3 regions of the Streptomyces sp. NPDC059866 genome follow, and region 3 is predicted to be linked to each of the others. Evidence: riboswitches for the same ligand, from Rfam matches in the RefSeq annotation. Region 3 holds a riboswitch; each other region holds the start of a gene.

Region 1 (6,985 bases), on a different contig from region 3:
CGAGGAGTTGTTGCGCGCCGCCGTGGAGCAGATCGAGGCGCGGGGTGTCGCGGCGGTCCGGATCGCCGACGTGGCCTCCACGCTCGGCGTGAGCAACGCGCTGGTGCTCTATCACTTCTCGACGAAGGAAAAGCTCGTCGCCGCCGCGTTCGCATACGCCGCCGAGGACGACCTGGCCCAGCTGAGCAAGCTGCTCGGCCGGCGCACGACGGCGCTGCGCCGGCTCCGGTCGGCCGTGCGCTGGTACGCCCCGACCGGCCAGGCCAAGGGCTGGCGGCTGTGGATAGAGGGCTGGGCTGCCGCCCTGCGCGAGCCGGCCCTGCAGGAGGTCACCCGGGACCTCGACAAGCGCTGGAAGGCGGCGATCGCCGAGGTCATCGCCGAGGGCGTGGCCGCCGGCGAGTTCCGCTGCCCGGACCCCATGGGCGCGGCGCTGCGGCTGACGGCCCTGCTCGACGGCCTCGCCGTCCAGCTGACGTCGTACCCGGGCGCACTGTCCCGCGCCCGGGCCCAGGAGTGGGCCGACGAGGCGCTCGCCCGCGAGCTCGGACTGGCCGAGGTGCCGTCGGCGGGGCACGCGTGAGCCGTCCGCGAGGACAGGTTGCGGTTCAAGGCGTACGCCCGTCAGCGCCGGAGGCGGGCCGATCCGACGCAGGCGATCGGAACGACCCGCTCCCCCGGCGTCCGCCACGGATGTGCCTCAAGCCACCGACGCGATCCGCATCCTGATGTCGTCCGGCGACAGCGTCCCCTTCGCCGTCACGTGGTCGCCCGACGACTCGCCGCGCAGCCGGCGGCCGATCCACGGCACCAGGTACTCGCGCGCCCATTGGACGTCGTCCCGCCGGACGTCGAGCGTGCCGCGCGGCGGAACCGGCGGCCAGGGCTGCTCCGGATCGGCGGGGACGGGGAGGCCGAGGACCTGACCGGCCCGCAGCGCCACGCGGGTGTGCCCCTCGGGCGAGAGGTGCAGCCGGTCGTCGTCCCAGGCCCTGCGGTCCTGAACGGACTTGAGGGACCACAGGTCGAGCACCGGACAGCCGTACCGGTCGGCGATGGCCCGCACATGCCCGTTGTAGGTGGCGATCTTGCCGCGCAGGTGCTTCAGCAGGGGTACGCCCCGGGTGTCGAAGCCGGTCGTCACCATCACCGTGCCCGCGACGGCCGTCAGCGCGGCGATCGCCCGCTCGAAGCGCTCGGCGACGTCGTCCGGGTCGGTGCCGGGCCGGAGGATGTCGTTGCCGCCGGCGCAGAACGAGACCAGGTCCGGCGCGCGTTCGACGGCCCGCGGAAGCTGGTCCGCCACGATCTGGTCGAGCAGTTTTCCGCGTACGGCGAGGTTCGTGTACTGGAAGTCGCCCTCGGCTCGGCGGTCCGCGAGCAGTACGGCGAAGCGGTCGGCCCAGCCGACGAACGCCCCGTCGGGGCCGGGGTCGCCTACGCCCTCGGTGAAGCTGTCCCCCACCGCCACGTACGACCCGATCACTGATCTGCTGTCATTCTTCGAATCGTCTGCCACGTCGGGACATGATTCCGCGTCGAATGTGACCTACGCGACCGTAGGAAGAGGTTGACGGGCGGTGAGATAAGCCACTGCCAAAAGGTTGGTCAACTGTGGAATAACCGCTCCGTCCGCGCACACCGAAGGCCGGACCCGGGGATCGGGGTCCGGCCTTCGGTGGCGTGAGAGCGCGTGCGTCAGCCGACGGAGACGCCGTGCGAGCGGAGGTACGCGACCGGGTCCACGTCCGAGCCGTAGTTCGGCGTGGTGCGGATCTCGAAGTGCAGGTGCGGACCGGTCGAGTTGCCGGTCGAGCCCGAGAAGCCGACCTGCTGGCCCGCGGTCACGGTCTGGCCGGCGGAGACGGACAGCGAGGACAGGTGGGCGTACTGGGCGTAGTAGCCGTCGGCCAGCTTGAGGACGACCTGGTTGCCGTACGCACCGGCCCAGCCCGCGGAGACGACCGTGCCTGCGCCGACGGCCTTGAGCGGGGTGCCCGTCGGCGTGGCGAAGTCGACGCCGGTGTGGTAGCCGCTGGACCACATGCTGCCCGCCACCTTGTAGGCGGTGCCGACGGCGACGCCCTCAACGGGGGAGGAGTAACCGCTGGAGGTGCCGGCGGAGGTCTGGGTGGCCGTCGACGTGTTCGACGCGGAGGACTCGGCGGACGACGACTGATCGGACGGCTTCGCCGAGGACTCCGTCGAGTTCGACGACTTCGAGGCCTCGGACGCCTCCGACGACTCCGACGAGGAAGGGGACGAAGCGGACGACGGCTCGTCCGTGCCCGCCGCGGCCTTCTTGCCGATCGTGAGCTTCAGGCCGGGGTGGATCAGCGACGGGTTGTCGCCGACGACCTCACGGTTGTCCTGGTAGAGCTTCTGCCAGCCACCGCTGACGTTCTGCCCCTCGGCGATCTTCGCAAGATAGTCGCCGATCTTCACCGAATAGGTCCTCACACCGGCGTTCTTGGCGGCGGACTTCTTTTCGGCGGCCTTCTTCTGGGCGGTGGCCTTCTCTGCGGCGACCGACTGAACGGCGTTTTCCGGAGCGGACTGCGCAGTGGCGGCATGGGCGCCGGCGGCCCCCATCAGCGGGAGGGCGAGTGCGGCGCCACCGGTTCCGGCAATGGCGATGGAACGGGTGAAACGCTGGGTCTTCGGACGGCGGTGCTTACCCTTCGCGGGCATGGCGAATTCCTCTCCGGCGCCTGCGAGGTGAGCTGTCGGGTGCGGACTGGAGATGCCCGGCCGCGCCGAAGCGCGGCTGTACCCCTAGCCGTTCCGGAGACCGGAACAGGCATTTGTACCTGTGGGTCCCCCGCTCCTGCCGTACACGGGTGGGTTTGCGCGGGCACCGGGCGGCGGCAGGATTAGGCGTCCGCCCGGATCGGTGTGGAACGTAAGCGACCAAGACGCAATGGGACAAGCAAGAGGTTCCGCACGAACACCCACTTCTTGATCAGTTCACCGAATTCACCGTCACCCTCCGTGGATTCCGAAACCGTCATGTTCCGCAAATGCCCTTGAAAAGCGCTTGGATTACGTGGACATGACGGGCGACGCACGGTCACGGATATGACGCTGCTCACGTGACGTCGCTCCAGGTTCCTTTATTCCCGAGCGACTTGGAATGAAGAGGTTAATTCGGACAGAAGAGTCAGATGCGGCGCAGTCGGAGAACCGTCGCATCGAGGTCACCCCGCAGCCCGGTGCGCAGTCCGTGGTGCAGCAGTACGGCACCCCGGTGCACTTCGCCCGTTTCGCGGCATTCGTACGATGCGGTGGGGTCGAGGCCACGCAGCCGCAGCGCCGGGACGGGCTCCCCGTAGCTCTGCGCCTGAAGCCAGGCGAGCACGACGGCCTCGTCGCCGCGTACGTACTGGACGGCGCTCAGCCCGCCCCGTGGCGGCCGCAGCCGGTGGAGGTCCCCGCGCTGCACGAGTGGCCGGATCTCCTTGTAGAGCGCCACCCAGTCCCGGGCCTCCGCGAGCTCCTCGTCGGTCCACCGGGTGAGGTCACCCCCGACGCCGAGCACCCCGGCCATGGCGCTGACGAAGCGGAAGCGCAACGAGCTGACCCGGCCGTTGAGCTGGGCGTTGGGGCTGTCGGTGACCCAGGCGGCCATCACGCGCGCGGGATGAATCTGACTGAAGCCGTCCTGGATGGCGAGCCGGTCGAGCGGATCGGTGTTGTCGGAGGTCCACACCTGGTCGGTACGGCTCATCACACCGAGGTCGATGCGACCGCCGCCGCCCGAGCAGGACTCGAAGGCGACACCGGGGTGGGCCGCCCGCAGCCGGTCCACCAGGGCGTACACGGCGCGCACATGGTCGACCCACAGCCGCTGCGGATACGGCTCGCCGGGCCAGCCGGCATCGGTGAAGCAACGGTTGAAGTCCCACTTGACGTAGTCGATCGGGGCGCTGGACAGGAGCCCGTGCAGCTGCTCCCAGAGGTAGTCCTGCACATCCTCCCGCGCGAGGTTCAGTACGAGCTGATTACGAAGTTCTGTCCGCTTTCGCCCCGGTTGGAACTGCACCCAGTCCGGATGGGCGCGGTACAGCTCGCTGTCCGGGTTGACCATCTCGGGCTCGACCCAGATCCCGAACTGCATCCCGAGGGCGTGCACGTCGTCGGCGAGCGGCTTGAGCCCGGCCGGGAAGCGGTCGGGGTTGGGTGTCCAGTCGCCGAGCCCGGCGCGGTCGCTGGTGCGCGCCCCGAACCAGCCGTCGTCGACCACGAACAGCTCGACGCCGATCGCCGCGGCCCGCCGGGCGAGCGCCCGCTGCTGCTCCTCGCTGATGTCGAACTCGGTGGCCTCCCAGGAGTTGAAAAGCACCGGCCGGTCCCGCTCGGCGTCCGGAATGACGTACGCCCGCTGATAGGCGTGCCAGGCGCGACTGGCACCGCCGAAGCCGCCGTCGCTGAAGAGGCCGGCGAAGACAGGGGTGGTGAAGGACTCCCCCGCCGCCAGCCGCAGCAGGCCGGAGTCGTCGTAACCGGCTCCGCCGGTGATCTGCACGCGCGCGTCCGGCAGTTGCGCGACGGCGATCCGCCACGAGCCCGACCAGGCGAGGGCGCAGCCGTAGACCTCGCCGCGCTCCTCGGTCGCGTCGGTGTCCAGCGCCACCCACGGCAGATGCTGGTGTCCGGTGTGTCCGCGGCGGCTGCCGATGACCTTCTCACCGTAGGTGAGGGGGGAGCGCACGAGCCGGGACTCCGCGGCCCAGCGGCCGTGCAGCTGGGACAGCCGCCATGCGTCGCGGTCCGGCAGGGTCCAGGTCGCGGAGTCGGCACGCAGCAGCTCGGCCTCGGGCCCGTCGTTGTGCAGGGTCACCCAGCGCTCCACGACGTCGTCACGCATCCGGTAGTGCAGGGTGATCGCCAGCCCGGCGTCGCGGAAGCGCAGCCGCAGCTCCTGGTCCGCGGTCTCGTGGGCCTCGAAACGCCACTCGGTGCCGCGCCGCTCGTCGGTGCGCACGGACAGGGCGGGCCGCACGAAGCGAGGGCCGCCCTCGACGGGATACTCCTCGCGCCCGTCGAGCGGCGACTCGAAGGGCCAGTAGTCCGGCAGTGGGCGCACGGCGAGGGCCTCGGCGTCGGCGAGCGCGATCCGCGGGCCCCAGTGCAGATGCAGCAGCTCGTCGTCGTCGGTGAGGTGGACGGCATAGCTGCTCGTGGGCCCCGACAGCAGCCACGTACGCCCGTTCTCGGCGATCTCCAACATCAGGCCCTCACAGATTCCGACAGCTCCACTCAAGCACCAACATCATCAAGGGCCGCGGGCGTCCGGGGCAACGCCTGTGGACAACTCGTCCAATGGGCGGTGACCTCCTGTGGACAACTCATTGCCCCAGGAATCCATGTCGTATCGTCGACTGCGTGCCCGTCGACGAGCCGCGCCGGCGGGGCCGATGGGAGGGAGCCCCCGTGACGCAGCAGGTGCCGTCGACCGAGCCCGAACTGGCCGGAGTGCGCAACTTCCGTGACGTCGGCGGCCTGCCGACGGTGGACGGCCGACGGGTGCGGTACGGGGTGTTGTTCCGCAGCGGTCACCTCGCGCACGCCACCGACGAGGACGCCGAGTTCCTCGGCTCCCTCGGACTGCACACGATCTTCGACTTCCGCAACGCGGCGGACCAGAAGCTCGAGGGCCCCGACGTCGAGCTGCCGGGCGTGCGCAATGTGAACCTGCCGCTGACGGACCCCGCGGACGGCGCCGAGTTCTGGAAGATGGTCCGGGACGGCGACCTGGACCAGCTGCGCACGATCCTCGCGGACGGCAAGGCGGCGAACCGGATGATCACCTCGTACCGCACGATCATCAAGGAGCGCACGACCGAGCACTCCCAGGTGCTGCACGCGCTCGCCGAGGACAGCGTCCCGACCCTGATGCACTGCGCGGCGGGCAAGGACCGCGCCGGCCTGTCCATCGCCGTCACGCTGCTCGCCCTCGGCGTGGAGCGCGAGGCCATCCTCGCCGACTACCTGGAGTCGAACGCCAAGCACCGCCGCTACAAGGTGCACCGCAGCAGCACCTCCGCCTCGGCCTACTCCCCCGAGGTCATGGAGCTTCTCAGCCCTCTCTTCGACGCGCGCGCCGAGTATCTGACGGCGGCCATCGAGACCATCGACGGGACGTGGGGCGGCGTCGACACCTACCTGGAACAGGGACTGGGGATCGCCCCGGAGACCCGGGACCGGCTGCGCGCGCGACTGCTCGACTGAGCCGGAGCCGAGTGCGGCCCTACTTCGCCCCCACCTCGAAGAGCAGGTAGAGGAAGCCGGCGAAGACATGTCCCGCCGCGATGTAGATCAACAGCCGGACCCAGATGGCCCGCGGGAACTTCTGCTCGATGTTGCTCATGGCGTTTCTCCCGTGATGGGGCCGAGGCACAGCGCGGCCGTGGGGCTCTGTAGCAGGGTGTGGACGAACAGGAGCTCGACGCCGTCGGGGTCCTGGGCGGCGATGCGGTGCGGGGTCAGCGAGTCGAAGTGGGCGCTGTCCCCCGGTTCGAGCAGGTGCACGGTGTCCCCGAGGCGCAGCCGCAGGCGGCCCTGGAGGACGTACAGCCACTCCTCACCGGGGTGCACGCGCACGATGTCGCCCTGGGAGCCGTACGGCACGTGGACGCGCAGCGCCTGCATGCCGCGGCCGGGCGCGCCGGCCTGCCAGTACGTCCAGCCGCCCGCTCCGGTCGGCTCCATGTCGGCCGCGCGCACGACGGCGTCCTGGTCGGCGACCGTCTCGCCGAGCAGCTCCGAGACGGTCGTACCGTAGATACGGGCGAGCGCGAGCAGCATCGGCAGCGAGGGCTGACGCTGCCCGGTCTCCAGCCGGGAGAGATGGGCGGGCGAGAGTCCGGCGGCGCGGGCGGCGGCCTCCAGGGTGCGGCCGGCCCGTCGGCGCAGGGCACGGAGCTGGGGAGCGACCACCGGCAGACCGTCGGCCGGCTCGGCCCCGGGCTCGGAGGCGGAGGAG
Region 2 (6,985 bases), on a different contig from region 3:
AGGCCCTGTCCGTCACGGACCTGGACCTGCTGTCCAACAACCCCGACAAGGCCGACCAGCTGCGCACGCTGGGCCTCACGGTCCGCGACCGCATCCCGACGGGCGTCTTCACCACCGCCCACAACGTCCGCTACCTGCGCGCCAAGGTCCTGCAGACGCAGCACACCCTCCCGCTCGGTCAGCTGACCGAGCTGAACGCGGGCTGAGCGGCCTGTCGCCGGGCGGATACAAACCCTGGCGCGACCGGCCCCGCGGATGGCGTACACTGGAGTCACAACGACGCGGGGTGGAGCAGCTCGGTAGCTCGCTGGGCTCATAACCCAGAGGTCGCAGGTTCAAATCCTGTCCCCGCTACTGAAGGCCTGAGGCCGGAATCCAGTTCATGGATTCCGGCCTCAGGCGTTACCGGACATGACCGAGGGTTACCGGCATGTCATCCGGTCGGCCCATCCGGCTCGCCCCCCGCCCCCGCTCCGGAAAACCTGGACGGACGAGGCGGTGTGTGGACGTACGTGGCGGGAGACGAGGGTGCGGCCTGCGGAGGCTGAAGGAGAGAGGCCGTACACCCGACGGGGCGGGCGGTTGCCTGAAGAGACGGTCCCCGGCCACGGGCTCGGCGGCGAAGCCGCGCACCTGCACGGCCGGAGCGAGACGCGACGGATCTCCTGCGCCCGCACCTTCGTCCGGGCGCTCCCCGCACTGCTGCTCGTCATCGGCGGCGTCTACGACTACCTCACGCCCCGCCCCTACACCGCGGCCCCCCTGTTCACCGCCGCACCCCTGGTCGCCGCGCCGCTGCTGTCCCGGCGGGTCACGATCCTCACCGGCATCGCGTCCGTCGCCGTCGTGCTCGGGCTGCACATCCGGTACGGCACGGTGTCGCGCGTCGACGCGCTCACCGAGCTCGTCACCGTGGCGACGGTCGCCGTGCTGGCCGTGCTCATCAATGTGCTGGTACGCCGCAGCCACGCCCGGCTCGACTCGGCGTGGAAGATCGCCGAGGCGGCCCAACGCGCGGTGCTGCCCGAACCCCTCGGGCGGATCGGCGGCTTCGACATCGCGGCACGCTACGAGGCGGCCCAGGCGGACGCCTTCATCGGCGGCGACCTGTACGCGGTGCAGGACAGCCCGCACGGTGTACGGCTCGTCGTGGGCGACGTACGGGGCAAGGGGATGGGCGCGGTGGGGACCGTCGCCGTGGTCATCGGGGCGTTCCGGGAGGCCGCCGAGCAGGAGGCGACGCTTCAGGGGGTCGCCGAGCGGCTGGAGCGGGCGCTGACGCGCGAGGCCGCGCGGCGCGACGGCGTCGAGGCCACCGAGGGGTTCGCCACCGCCGTACTCGCCGAGCTGCCGCCCGGTGACGGGGTCGTACGGATCCTCAACCGCGGTCATCCGCCGCCGCTGCTGCTGTGTGCCGACGGCACCGTACGTCCGCTGCCCGCCCGCGAACCCGCGCTGCCGCTCGGCATGGGCGATCTGGGCGCCTGGCCGGCCCGTGTGGAGGAGTCCCGTTTTCCGGACGGGGCGATGCTGTTGCTGCACACCGACGGCCTGTCCGAGGCCCGCGACGCGCACGGCAGGTTCTACGACCCCGCGGCGCGGCTGGCGGGCCGCACCTTCCGCGGACCGGGCGAACTGCTCAGCACCCTGGCCGAAGAAGTGCGCCGGCACTCCGGGGGCGGGATGACCGACGACATGGCTCTGCTCGCCGTACGACGACCGTCACCAGACGTGACCGGACGAACGCCCTCCGCATAACAACTGACACACAGTCAGAAACTGTGACACCCCTGAGTCGCGGTCAACTCGCCCGATTTTCGCCATTCATGACCCTGTACGTCCGGCCGGAAATCGTTAAAGATCAAGTGGAACCGCTTGGAATTCATGCCCCGCTTCTATTAACGTCCGATAACGCAGCGCGGTCGTCCCAGCCGTCACAAGAGTCGGCTCCGTGCGCACGCGCCGAATCCTGCAAGGGAACCGGGGAACCACCAACTTGGGGTGAATCGCGGGTAGGTCGCCGTGGCAACACGGCTGATTTACGCGCGTAGGAGACCTTCCTGCTCCGAACCCGTCAGCTAACCCGGTAGGCGAGAAGGAAGGAAAGGAGTACGCCTACGTGGCGTCCAACCGGCCTGCCCCAGAAGCCCCCTTCGTGCCGGCCCAGCGCTCCGGCGACACCGTCGTCTACGGCGGGCAGCGCACCGACGAGGGTCCCTGGGAGGAGTGGAACCCCACCGCGGAGTCCCTCCGCCCCGTACGCGGCCGGCATCGCGTCTCCAAGCAGCGCGGCGGTGGACTCGCCCGCAGCTCCACGGTTCTCGGCGTCGGCGTCATAGCCGCGGTCGGCGCGGGCGGCATGGCCAGCGCGCAGACCGGCAAGCCGCCGGTGTCGATCTCGATGCCCGACCTGCCGTCCGTGGGCGGGCTCATCTCCGACGACTCCGACGACTCCGACACCTCCGGCGAGACCGCCACCGCTCCGCTCAGCAGCCTCGGCATGACCACCGCGGACACCGCCCAGGGCACCACCGACGCCGGTGAGGCGCTGCGCACCCGCATCATCGCCCAGGCCGAGCAGCAGCAGGACCAGGTCGACACCAAGGCCGCCACCGCTGCCAAGGTCGCCGCCGAGAAGGCCGCCGCCGAAGCCGCCGCCAAGGCCGAGCAGGAGGCCGAGGCCAAGGCCGCCGCCGAGAAGGCGAAGGCCGAGGAGGAGGCCCGCCAGAAGGCCGAGGCCGAGCGCCTCGCCCAGCTGGCCAAGCAGTACGCGCTGCCCACCTCCTCGTACACCATCACCTCGAGCTTCGGTCAGGCCGGTGCCCTGTGGTCCTCCGGCTACCACACCGGCCTCGACTTCGCCGCGCCGACGGGCACGCCGCTCAAGGCCGTGCACAGCGGCACGATCACCGAGGCCGGCTGGAACGGGTCGTACGGCTACAAGACCGTCCTCACCCTCGATGACGGCACCGAGGTCTGGTACGCCCACCAGTCCTCCATCAACGTCAGCGTCGGCCAGAAGGTCACCACGGGCGAGGTCATCGGGCGCGTGGGCGCCACGGGCAACGTCACCGGGGCTCACCTGCACCTGGAGGTGCACCCCGACGGCGCGGGCAGCGGCATCGACCCGCTGGCCTGGCTGCAGAGCAAGGGCCTCAACCCCTGACATCCGCTCCTTTCGAACCCCGGCGGTCCTGACGGCACCCCCCCGACGTCAGGGCTGCCGGTTCGCGGTGTGTGCGGAACGGCTGTTGCCGGGACCTCACGGCGCCGATCGCCCGGCGCGCCCCTACGACTGGTACGGGTTGTACGCGGGATGCCGTTGGTACGGGGGATACGGCTGGTATGCGGGATACGGCGCCGCCATCGGCCAGGGCGGCACAGCCACCGGTACCGGCGGAGCCGTCACCCGCGCCGCATACTCCAGCGCCGGCCGCGCCACCTCCCGTCGGCTCCACAGCTCCCGCAGCAGTTCGCCTTCCCGTAGGACGAAGTCCGCGCCGGCCCGGCCCCGGCGCCCGCGATGCCGTAGGAACGCCAGCGAGGTCGCGTACGCCTCGTACTGCGCCACCGCCCGCGCGGCCGGCTTCCCCAGGTGGTGCCCGGCGTACTCCCTGGCCAGCCGGCGCGCCCGCATCGAGCCCAGCGCGAACGGTATGGCCGGTGTCAGCCAGCCGGCGGCGACATAGGCCGGGAGTTCCTCGCGCACGGTCCGCAGCTCCCGCTGCCGGGTCCAGATCACCAGCCAGGTCAGCAGCCCGAACGCGGGCACCATGAACCCGCCGTACACCGCGAAGAACCCGAAGTTGCCGAAGGTCGCCGAGCCGTTCCAGAGCGCGTGCATGCCCATCGCGAGCAGCAGCCCGGACAGCGGCATCAGTACGCGCCGCAGATGCTGGCGCTGCCCGGAGAGCGCCGCGATGCCGAAGCCGATGCCCGTGAGGACGGTGAAGAGGGGGTGCGCGAACGGGGACATGATGACGCGGACGAAGAAGGTCGCCGCCGTGACGGAGGCGATGCCGCTGCCGCCGGTGAGCTGGTCGGTGCCGAAGGCGGTGCCGAGATAGAGGATGTTCTCGGTGAACGCGAACCCGGTCGCGGTGACCCCGGCGATGACGACACCGTCGACGATCCCGGTGAAGTCCCGGCGGCGGAAGAGGAAGAGCAGGAGTATGGCAGCCGCCTTCGCGGACTCCTCGACGATCGGCGCTATGACGGTGGCGCCCAGGGTGTCCGCGCTCGCCGGATCGGCGGTCGCCGTCGCTATCCATCTCGTCGCGAAGCTGTTGGCGACGATCGCTATCAGCGCCGCCGCGCAGGCGCCCCAGGCGAAGGAGAAGACGAGGTTGCGCCAGGGGCCGGGCTCGACGCGGTCGAGCCAGCGGAAGGCGGCTATGAGGAGCGGTACCGGGAGGACCGCGAGGCCGAGACCGACCAGGAATCCCTCGGTTCCGGTCTGCTCGCGGACGAGGGCGAGGATGACGAGGCCGGAGATCGCGAGCAGGGTGATCAGTGCGCCGTAACGCACCCATGTGCGCTGCCACCAGTGCGGATGCCGCCGCAGTGCGCCGCCGGTGGGAACGCTGGGGTGCGTCGGGTACGGGGGACTGGTGGCCACGGCATTGACCCTAACGAGGCAGGGGCGCCGCCCGCGAGGGCGCGAGGGCTCAGGCGCCGGTGGAGGACTGGTCGTGGTCCTGCTGGTGATGCTCTTCGTGCTGTGCGTGCTCTGCGGGGTGCTGCTCGTGCTGTACGCGGCGGAAGAGCAGGTCGTTCACGACATGACCCTTGTCCAGGCCCTGGCCCTCGAAACGGGTGAGCGGGCGGAAGCCGGGGCGTGGCGCGAAACCGCCGTCGGGCTGGGTGTTCTCGAAAGCGGGGTGCGCCGTGAGGACCTCGAGCATCTGCTCGGCGTACGGCTCCCAGTCGGTCGCGCAGTGCACGATCGCCCCCGGCCTGAGCCGGGTCGCGGCCAGCGTGAGGAAGGCCGGCTGGATCAGGCGCCGCTTGTGGTGCCGCTTCTTGGGCCAGGGGTCGGGGAAGTAGACGCGCAGCCCGTCGAGGGAGTCGGGGGAGAGCATCTCGCGCAGCAGGATGATGGCGTCGCCGTTGCCCACCCGGATGTTGGTGAGGCCGGACTGGTCGGCGAGGTTGAGGAGATTGCCCTGGCCCGGCGTGTGGACGTCCACCGCGAGGATGTTGGTGTCCGGGTCGGCGGCGGCCATCCGGGCGGTGGCCTCGCCCATCCCGAACCCGATCTCGAGCACGACAGGGCCCGCGTTGCCGAACAACTCCGTCAGGTCGATGACCCGCTGCCCGTCGATGTCCAGTCCCCACTTGGGCCACAGCCGCTGCAACGCGTCGGCCTGCCCGGCGGTCACCCGGCTCCGCCGCGGCTGAAAACTCCGAATCCGCCGCTCGAAGTGCGACCCCGCAGGATCCGCCTTGGGCCCATCGGGAAACCGCGGCTCCCCCTTCCCCCGCGTACGCCGAACGGAGACACCGGGGATGGGGTGGGGGGCTTCGGGGGTGTGGAGGGAGTCAGACACAGTGGAGTCGATTTTAGCCCCGTCAGCCCGCGAGCATTCATGCCGCCGTCAGCCTCCCCGTCAGTCCGCGGGCGGCGCCATGCCTCCCCGTCAGTCCGCGGGCACCCGTGCCGCCTGGGGCGGCACGGGTGGGCGCTGGGGGTCCCCCCTGGGGGAGGCACCCCGCCGGCGCCGGGCTGCGCACCCCACCCCCGCCCGGCCCCCACGCCGGTTCCCGTAAAACCCCGCCGAGCTGCACCCCCGCCAAGCTGCAGCCCTGCTCAACTGCACCCCCGCTCAGCCCACCCCACCCAACACCCCCAACACCCTCCGAGCCACCGCCCTCCCGATCGGCAGAGACGCCGTAGCCGCAGGAGACGGCGCGTTGAGCACATGCACGGCCCGCTCCCCCTCCCGAATCAGAAAGTCGTCCACCAGCGTCCCGTCCCGCAGCACCGCCTGCGCCCGCACCCCCGAAGCCGCCGGCACAAGATCCCCCTCCGTCACCGCCGGCAACAGCCTCCGCACCGCCTCCGTGAACGCCGCCTTCGACACCGACCGCCGCACCTCCCCGCCCCCGTATCGCCAGTGCCGCCGCGCCATCCGCCACGCCCCGGGCCAGCTCAGCGCCAGCCCCACCTCACGCGGCCGGACCACCCCCCACCCGTAGCCCTCGCGGGCGAGCGCCGGCACGGCGTTGGGCCCGACGTGCACACCTCCGTCGATCCCGCGCGTGAGATGCACCCCGAGGAACGGGAACGCCGGATCCGGCACCGGATAGACCAGGCCCCGCACCAGCTCCGGCCGCCCCAGCTCGTAGTACTCGCCCCGGAAGGGAATGATCCGCATTCCCGGGTCGTCCCCGGTCATCCGCGCGATCTCGTCGCAGTACAGCCCGGCGCAGTTCACCAGCACCCTTCCCCGCACGACCGCCCCGTCCGCGGTCCGCACGGCGACCCCCAGCTCCGCCCGCCGGTCGACCCGCAGCACCTGTGCCCCGTACCGGATCTCCGCCCCGGACGCCTCGGCCAGCTGCCTGGCAACGGCGACGAAGTCGCAGACGCCGGTCGTACCGACGTGGATCGCCGCCAGCCCCCGCACCTCGGGCTCGTACTCCGCGATCTGCGCCGCGACCAGCTCCCGTACCGGAATGCCGTTCTCCCGGCCGCGCTGCACGAGCGCGTGCAGCCGGGGGAGCTCCGCCCGCTGCGTGGCGACGATCAGCTTGCCGGTGACGGCGTGCGCGATGCCGTACTCCGCACAGAACTTCACCATCTCGGTCGCGCCCCGCACCGCGTACTGCGCTTTCAGGGAGCCGGGGCGGTAGTAGATCCCGCTGTGGATGACGCCGCTGTTGCGCCCCGTCTGGTGCCGGGCCGGGCCCCGCTCCTTCTCCAGCACCGTCACGCGCGTGCCCGGCGCGGCACGCGTGATCGCATACGCCGTCGACAGACCGA
Region 3 (6,985 bases):
CACGACGAGCGGCTTCGCCGCCGCCGTCCGTCGCGCGAGGCGGGTGAACTTGCGCGGGTTGCCGATGGACTCCAGGTACATCAGGACGACGTCGGTGTCCGGATCGTCGTACCAGTACTGGAGCACGTCGTTGCCGGACACGTCCGCCCGGTTGCCGGACGAGACGAACGTCGACACACCCGTGACTCCGGTGACTCCGCCGCCGCGCCGGTGCAGCCGGGACAGCAGTGCGATGCCGATGGCCCCGGACTGCGCGAAGAGCCCGATCCGTCCGGGGCGCGGCATCTCGGGGGCCAGGGAGGCGTTGAGGCGGACGTCCGGGGAGGTGTTGATGATCCCGAAGGCGTTCGGCCCGATGATCCGCATGCCGTACGCGCGCGCGTGCCGCACGAGCGCACGCTGGCGATCCCGTCCGTCGGGGCCGCTCTCGGCGTAGCCGGCGGAGATCACGACGAGGCCCTGCACTCCGTGCTCGCCGCACCCGGTGACCACCTCGGGCACGTACTCCGCGGGGACGGCAACGACGGCGAGGTCGACGGGCCCGTCGATGTCGCGCACCGAGCGGTACGCCGGCACCCCGTCGAGTTCCTTGACGCCCTCGGGCAGGGCCCTGTTCACGGCGTACAGACTGCCGGTGAAGTCTGCCTCTCGGATGTTGCCGAGGACGCTGCGGCCCACGCCGCCGGGCGTGCGGCCCGTGCCGACGACGGCGATGGAACCGGGCGCCAGCAGCCGCCGTACCGACCGTGCCTCGGCGCGCTGCTCACGCGCGCGCTGCACGGCGAGCGAACGGTCCGTGGGTTCGAGGTCGAACTCCAGGCGTACGACGCCGTCCTCGAAGCTGCGCTTCTGGGTGTATCCGGCGTCCGTGAACACCTTGATCATCTTGCTGTTGGCGGGCAGCACCTCGGCGGCGAAGCGGCGGATGCCGCGCTCCCGGGCGACGGCGGCGATGTGTTCCAGGAGGGCGGAGGCGACACCGCGGCCCTGGTGGGCGTCCTGCACCAGGAAGGCGACCTCGGCCTCGTCGGCGGGCGCGGAGGCGGGCAGGCCGTCGGCGCCGATGCGGTCATAGCGTACGGTGGCGATGAACTCGCCGCCGATGGTGGCCGCGAGTCCCACCCGGTCCACAAAGTCGTGGTGCGTGAAGCGGTGGACGTCCTTGGCGGACAGACGCGGGTAGGGCGCGAAGAAGCGGTAGTACTTCGACTCGTCCGAAACCTGCTCGTAGAAGCTGACCAGGCGCTCGGCGTCATCAACGGTGATGGGGCGGATGCGCGCGGTGCCGCCGTCGCGCAGCACCACGTCGGCTTCCCAGTGGGCGGGGTACTCGTGCCGCTCCGACGAGCTCTGCATGCGCCCCAGAGTACGGCTCGCGTACGACAACGGCGCGAGGCAGTCTGTGCAAGGACGGGAGTCGGACCGAGGCCGCGGTCCGACGCCACCTCCGGACGGGACGAAGGACCGCTCCGGGCATGCTTCACGATATGGGAAACTGGTCTAGACAACCCTGAACACTGAAGGGCAGCATCACATGGCTGAGCGCCGCGTCAACGTCGGCTGGGCCGAGGGCCTCCACGCCCGCCCCGCCTCCATCTTCGTCCGAGCCGCCACGGCCGCAGGCGTCCCGGTGACGATCGCCAAGGCCGGGGGCAACCCCGTCAACGCGGCCTCCATGCTGGCCGTCCTCAGCCTGGGCGCCGAGGGCGGCGAGGAGATCGTCCTGGCCTCCGACGCCGACGGCGCCGAAGCCGCGCTCGACCGTCTGGCCAAGCTGGTCTCCGAGGGCCTCGAGGAGCTGCCCGAGACCGTCTGACCGCCCGCACGGCGGTCGGTGAAGCCGCGTCACCCTTTCCGGGCGGCGCGGCTTCGCCGTTTCCGCAGCGGGCTCATGTGTTTGCCGCAGCGGCTTCGCGTGTTTCCCGCAGCGGCCTCACGCCTTTTCCACGGCGGGCGCGACGCAATTCACGCGGGCACGCCTGTGATGCGCGGACGTGAATTCCCGGCGCGCCAGAAAAAGGGCAGCGGAAATGCACCGCCACCGAATATCTCCTCTTTGTATACGGCGCATATGTTAATGCCGCAGGCTGGACATGTTTACGGGGTGTTGCGAAGTCCTCACACGGTCGGCGCGATCCTGGCCGCCGACGAACCGGAGCCGGTGCGCGGCGGTCGCGCGCTCGGTGTGCAGCGCCGTGACGGCCCGCGCGCGCTCGCCGTCGCCGCGCGCCACGGCGTCCACGATCGCGCCGTGCTCCGTCCAGGACTCCGCGGGGCTGGCCGGCGCCTCCACGGCGTACATCCAGGCGATCTTGTGTCGCAACTGGGTCAGCATGGCGATCAGCGCGGGGCTCCCGGAGGCCTGGGCGAGCGTCTCGTGGAACCAGCCGCCCAGCGAGCGCAGATCCTCGCTGTTGCCCCTCCTCGCCCGCTCCTGGCCCAGCCGGACGAGACCGCGCAGGACCTTCAGATGGGCCTCGGTGCGCCGCTGGGCGGCCCGGGCGGCGCCGAGCGGCTCCAGCAGCATGCGCATCTCCAGCAGGTCGGAGGCCTCCTGCTCGGTGGGCTCCGCGACGCACGCGCCCGCGTGCCGCCGGGTCACCACGAAGCCCTCCGCCTCCAGGGTGCGCAGGGCCTCCCGGACGGGGACGCGCGAGACGCCGTAGCGGCGCGCGAGGAGTTCCTCGGTGAGCCGGCCGCCACGCTCGTAGACACCCGCGACGATGTCGTCCCGGATCGCCGTGCACACCGAGTGCGCCGGAATACGCATGCCCGACCTCCGTCTTAATCCCCGTGAAACGTCGACGATTGACGTGTGTTCAGTGACTCTATTGCAAAGAGCCGGAATTTCCGATGGCGGGCCGGAATCCATGGATATTTTTTGGACAAACAGACCCCTGAAACGCCGAAAGCCCCGGCTCCGGGAGCCAGGGCTTCGGGCAGCATAGCCGCCTGTCGTCAGACGTTCACACCGTGCGAGCGGAGGTAGGCCAGGGGGTCGATGTCCGAGCCGTACTCGGCGGTCGTACGGGCCTCGAAGTGCAGGTGCGCTCCGGTGACGTTGCCGGTGGCGCCGGAGAGGGCGATCTGCTGCCCCGGGGTGACCGTCTGGCCGACCGAGACGGCGATGGACGACAGGTGGCCGTACTGGGTGTACGTACCGTCGTTCATCTTGATCACGACTTGATTGCCGTACGCCCCGCCCCAGCCGGCCTCGACGACGGTGCCGGAACCGACCGCGTTGACGGGCGTGCCGCTCGCGGCGTGGAAGTCGACACCGGTGTGGCTGCCGGAGGACCACAGGGAGCCGCCGGACTGGTAGCCGGTGGAGACGTAGGAGCCGGTGATGGGCAGCACAAAGGTGTTGAGGCGCTTGCGCTCGGCCTCGCGGGCGGCCCGCTCCTTGGCCTCGCGCGCCTCCTTGGCCCGCTCCTCCGCGCGCTTCTCGGCGGCCGCTTCGGCCGCCTTCTGGGCGGCGGCCTCCTCGGCGGCCTGCTGCTGGGCGGCCGCCTGGGCGTCGATCTGGTCGGCGACCGAGTCGCCGATGGTGACGACCGGCAGGAGGCCGGTCTGCTCGAGCGCCGGCTCGGCGGCGAGGGCGGGGGCGGCCAGGGTGCCGACGACGCCGGTGGTGGTGAGCGCGGCGACGCCCGCGGCGCGGGCGGTGGTGCGCTGCATCCGGCTGGGACGACGGTGCTTCCCGGTGGCGCGGGTGAACGCCATGAAGTGGCTGGTCCTTTCCTTCCTTCTCGCCTACCGGGTTAGCTGACGGGTTCGGAGCAGGAAGGTCTCCTACGGACTCCCTCGCTGCGCGCGGGCGTCCGATTCACCCCAGGGACTGCATGGTTGGGTCCCCGGCTCCCCTGGCTCGCGCCGTTCGGGGACTCGGCGATGACTGTCCGGTGCCGCGGACGCGGCGCACTGCCTGACGGACAGCCCGGAAGACGCTAAACGGGGCATCTTTCAATCCCCAAACGGAACACGGCTTTTGTAGCGCATGCCACAGGTCAGACAGGCAACCTCTCCCCCAATTGGGACATAAAGGGGCCCTGGTGACTCTTCCGTCACCAGGGCCCCTGCGCGGGCGTGCCGCTGTCAGGCCTTCTACTCGGCCGTGACGACGGTGACTTCGCCGATTCCGAGGGCCGCGACAGGCTCCTTGATCTGCGCCGCATCGCCGACGAGGACGGTCACGAGACGGTCCACCGGGAAGGCGTTGACGACCGCCGCGGTGGCCTCGACGGTGCCCGTCGCGGCGAGCTGCTGGTACAGCGTCGCCTGGTAGTCGTCGGGCAGGTGCTGCTCGACCTGGTCGGCCAGCGTGCTCGCGACGGCCGCCGCGGTCTCGTACTTGAGCGGCGCCACCCCGACGAGGTTCTGCACGGCGACGTCCCGCTCGGGATCGGTCAGACCCTGCTCGGCGAGCGTGCGCAGCACCGTCCAGAGGTCCTGCAGTGCGGGACCGGTGTTCGGTGTGTCGACGGAGCCGCTGATGGCGAGCATCGCGGCGCCGCTGCCGTCCGGCGCCGAGCGCAGCACCTGGCCGAACGCGCGCACGCCGTAGGTGTAGCCCTTCTCCTCGCGCAGGACACGGTCCAGGCGGGAGGTGAGGGTGCCGCCCAGGCAGTACGTGCCGAGCACCTGGGCAGGCCACACGCGGTCGTGCCGGTCGGAGCCGACGCGGCCGATCAGCAGCTGGGTCTGCACGGCGCCGGGACGGTCCACGATGACGACCCGGCCGGTGTCATCGGCGGTCACCGGCGGCACGGGGCGCGGCTGGGCCGGGGAACCGGTCCAGGCGCCCAGGGTGTCGCCGAGCAGCGCGTCGAGGTCCAGGCCGGTGAGGTCGCCGACGACGACCGCGGTGGCCGTGGCGGGCCGGACATGCTTCTCGTAGAAGGCGCGTACGGCCGCGGAGTCGATGGCGGCGACCGTCTCCTCGGTGCCCTGACGCGGCCGCGACATGCGTGAGGCCGCCGGGAACAGCTCCTTGGAGAGCTCCTTGGCGGCACGGCGGGACGGGTTGGCCAGCTCGTGCGGGATCTCGTCGAGACGGTTGCGCACCAGCCGCTCGACCTCGCTGTCGGCGAATGCGGGCGCCCTGAGGGCGTCGGCGAGCAGGCCGAGGGCCTTGGCCAGACGGGAGGCGGGGACCTCCAGGCTCAGGCGGACGCCGGGGTGGTCGGCGTGCGAGTCGAGGGTGGCGCCGCAGCGCTCCAGCTCGGCGGCGAACTCCTCGGCGGAGTGCTTGTCGGTGCCCTCGGAGAAGGCCCGCGCCATGATCGTGGCGACGCCGTCGAGGCCGGTCGGCTCGGCGTCCAGGGGCGCACCCAGGAGCACCTCGACGGCGACGACCCGCTGACCGGGGCGGTGGCAGCGCAGCACCGTCAGACCGTTGTCGAGCGTCCCGCGCGTGGGCGCCGGGAAGGCCCACGGCCTGGCCTCGCCCGCCCGGGGCTGGGGGTGGAACTCCATCGTGGCGAGCTCGGTCACTGGGCCGCCTCCTCGTTGTTGTCGTCGGTGGGTTCGGCAGCTTCGGCAGCTTCGGCGGCTTCGGCGGCTTCGGCGGCGGTCGGCTCGTAGACGAGCACCGCGCGGTTGTCGGGGCGCAGGCGGGCCTTGGCGACCTCCTGGACCTCTTCGGCCGTGACGCCCAGCACGCGCTGGACGGCGGTCAGGGCGAGCTGCGGGTCGCCGAACAGCACGGCGTACCGGCACAGTTCGTCGGCGCGGCCGGCGACCGTGCCGAGCCGGTCCAGCCACTCGCGCTCCAACTGGGCCTGGGCGCGCTCCATTTCCTCGGCCGTGGGGCCCTCCTCGGCGAACCGGGCGAGCTCCTCGTCGATGGCGGCCTCGATGACCGGCACCTCGACGTCACCGGAGGTCTTCACGTCCAGCCACCCCAGGGAGGGCGCTCCGGCCAGCCGCAGCAGGCCGAACCCGGCCGCCACGGCCGTACGGTCACGCCGTACGAGCCGGTTGTAGAGGCGGGACGACTCGCCGCCGCCGAGGACGGTGAGGGCCAGGTCTGCCGCGTCGCACGCGCGCGTGCCGTCGTGCGGGAGCCGGTAGGCGGCCATCAGGGCACGCGCCGGGACCTCCTCCTCGACGATCTCGCGCAGCTGCTCGCCGATGATCTCGGGCAGCGCGCCGTCGCGCGGGGCGGGCTTGCCGTCGTGGGAGGCAATGGAGCCGAAGTACTTCTCGATCCAGGCGAGCGTCTGCTCCGGATCGATGTCACCGACGACGGACAGCACCGCGTTGTTGGGCGCGTAGTACGTGCGGAAGAACGCGCGCGCGTCCTCCAGGGTCGCGGCGTCCAGGTCGGCCATCGAGCCGATGGGCGTGTGGTGGTACGGGTGGCCCTCCGGGTAGGCGAGGGCGGTCAGCTTCTCGAAAGCGGTCCCGTAGGGAACGTTGTCGTAGCGCTGACGGCGCTCGTTCTTGACGACGTCCCGCTGGTTCTCCATGGACTCGTCGTCGAGGGCCGCGAGCAGCGAGCCCATCCGGTCGGCCTCCAGCCAGAGGGCGAGCTCCAGCTGGTGGGTGGGCATGGTCTCGAAGTAGTTGGTGCGCTCGAAGCTGGTGGTGCCGTTCAGCGAGCCGCCGGCGCCCTGCACCAGCTCGAAGTGCCCGTTGCCCTTCACCTGCGCGGAGCCCTGGAACATCAGGTGCTCGAAAAGGTGAGCCAGACCGGTACGTCCCTTGACCTCGTGGCGCGAGCCGACGTCGTACCAGAGGCACACCGCCGCGACCGGGGTCAGGTGGTCCTCGGAGAGCACCACGCGCAGGCCATTGGCCAGGCGGTGCTCGGTCGCTGTCAGGCCGCCGGAGCCTGCCTGGGCTGTGGCCGTGTGACCCATGGGCATGTACGTCCCTTCGATCGCGGTGCGGTCGGTGAAACCGCCGATTTCCTGCCGTCCTGCCACTGTATGCAAGCGCGCCGACCAGGTGTGAAGTTCCCGGAGCCCGTACGCCGAGAGCG

Evidence for each region. A riboswitch is a leader RNA that binds a small molecule or an ion and turns the genes downstream of it on or off. The one in region 3 is predicted to bind cyclic di-AMP.
Region 1: another riboswitch for cyclic di-AMP. It lies ahead of ACFV7R_RS38970 (peptidoglycan DD-metalloendopeptidase family protein); the one in region 3 lies ahead of ACFV7R_RS22450 (M23 family metallopeptidase).
Region 2: another riboswitch for cyclic di-AMP. It lies ahead of ACFV7R_RS18185 (M23 family metallopeptidase); the one in region 3 lies ahead of ACFV7R_RS22450 (M23 family metallopeptidase).

Annotation. Positions count from the first base shown of each region.
Region 1 is NZ_JBHWJT010000038.1:51,894-58,878, forward strand. It holds gene ACFV7R_RS38960 (TetR family transcriptional regulator C-terminal domain-containing protein) at 1-583, shown strand, start outside; gene ACFV7R_RS38965 (SGNH/GDSL hydrolase family protein) at 701-1,486, opposite strand; gene ACFV7R_RS38970 (peptidoglycan DD-metalloendopeptidase family protein) at 1,699-2,691, opposite strand; cyclic di-AMP (ydaO/yuaA leader) riboswitch at 2,696-2,853, opposite strand; gene ACFV7R_RS38975 (alpha-galactosidase) at 3,161-5,230, opposite strand; gene ACFV7R_RS38980 (tyrosine-protein phosphatase) at 5,434-6,231, shown strand; gene ACFV7R_RS38985 (DUF6126 family protein) at 6,251-6,370, opposite strand; gene ACFV7R_RS38990 (helix-turn-helix domain-containing protein) at 6,367-6,985, opposite strand, start outside.
Region 2 is NZ_JBHWJT010000010.1:262,692-269,676, forward strand. It holds gene ribA (GTP cyclohydrolase II) at 1-206, shown strand, start outside; tRNA gene ACFV7R_RS18175 (tRNA-Met) at 281-354, shown strand; gene ACFV7R_RS18180 (PP2C family protein-serine/threonine phosphatase) at 529-1,758, shown strand; cyclic di-AMP (ydaO/yuaA leader) riboswitch at 1,951-2,108, shown strand; gene ACFV7R_RS18185 (M23 family metallopeptidase) at 2,120-3,166, shown strand; gene ACFV7R_RS18190 (PrsW family intramembrane metalloprotease) at 3,290-4,618, opposite strand; gene trmB (tRNA (guanosine(46)-N7)-methyltransferase TrmB) at 4,668-5,549, opposite strand; gene lhgO (L-2-hydroxyglutarate oxidase) at 5,826-6,985, opposite strand, start outside.
Region 3 is NZ_JBHWJT010000014.1:114,458-121,442, reverse strand. It holds gene ACFV7R_RS22465 (GNAT family N-acetyltransferase) at 1-1,356, opposite strand, end outside; gene ACFV7R_RS22460 (HPr family phosphocarrier protein) at 1,535-1,816, shown strand; gene ACFV7R_RS22455 (GntR family transcriptional regulator) at 2,075-2,770, opposite strand; gene ACFV7R_RS22450 (M23 family metallopeptidase) at 2,959-3,723, opposite strand; cyclic di-AMP (ydaO/yuaA leader) riboswitch at 3,737-3,901, opposite strand; gene ACFV7R_RS22445 (M16 family metallopeptidase) at 4,105-5,493, opposite strand; gene ACFV7R_RS22440 (M16 family metallopeptidase) at 5,490-6,869, opposite strand.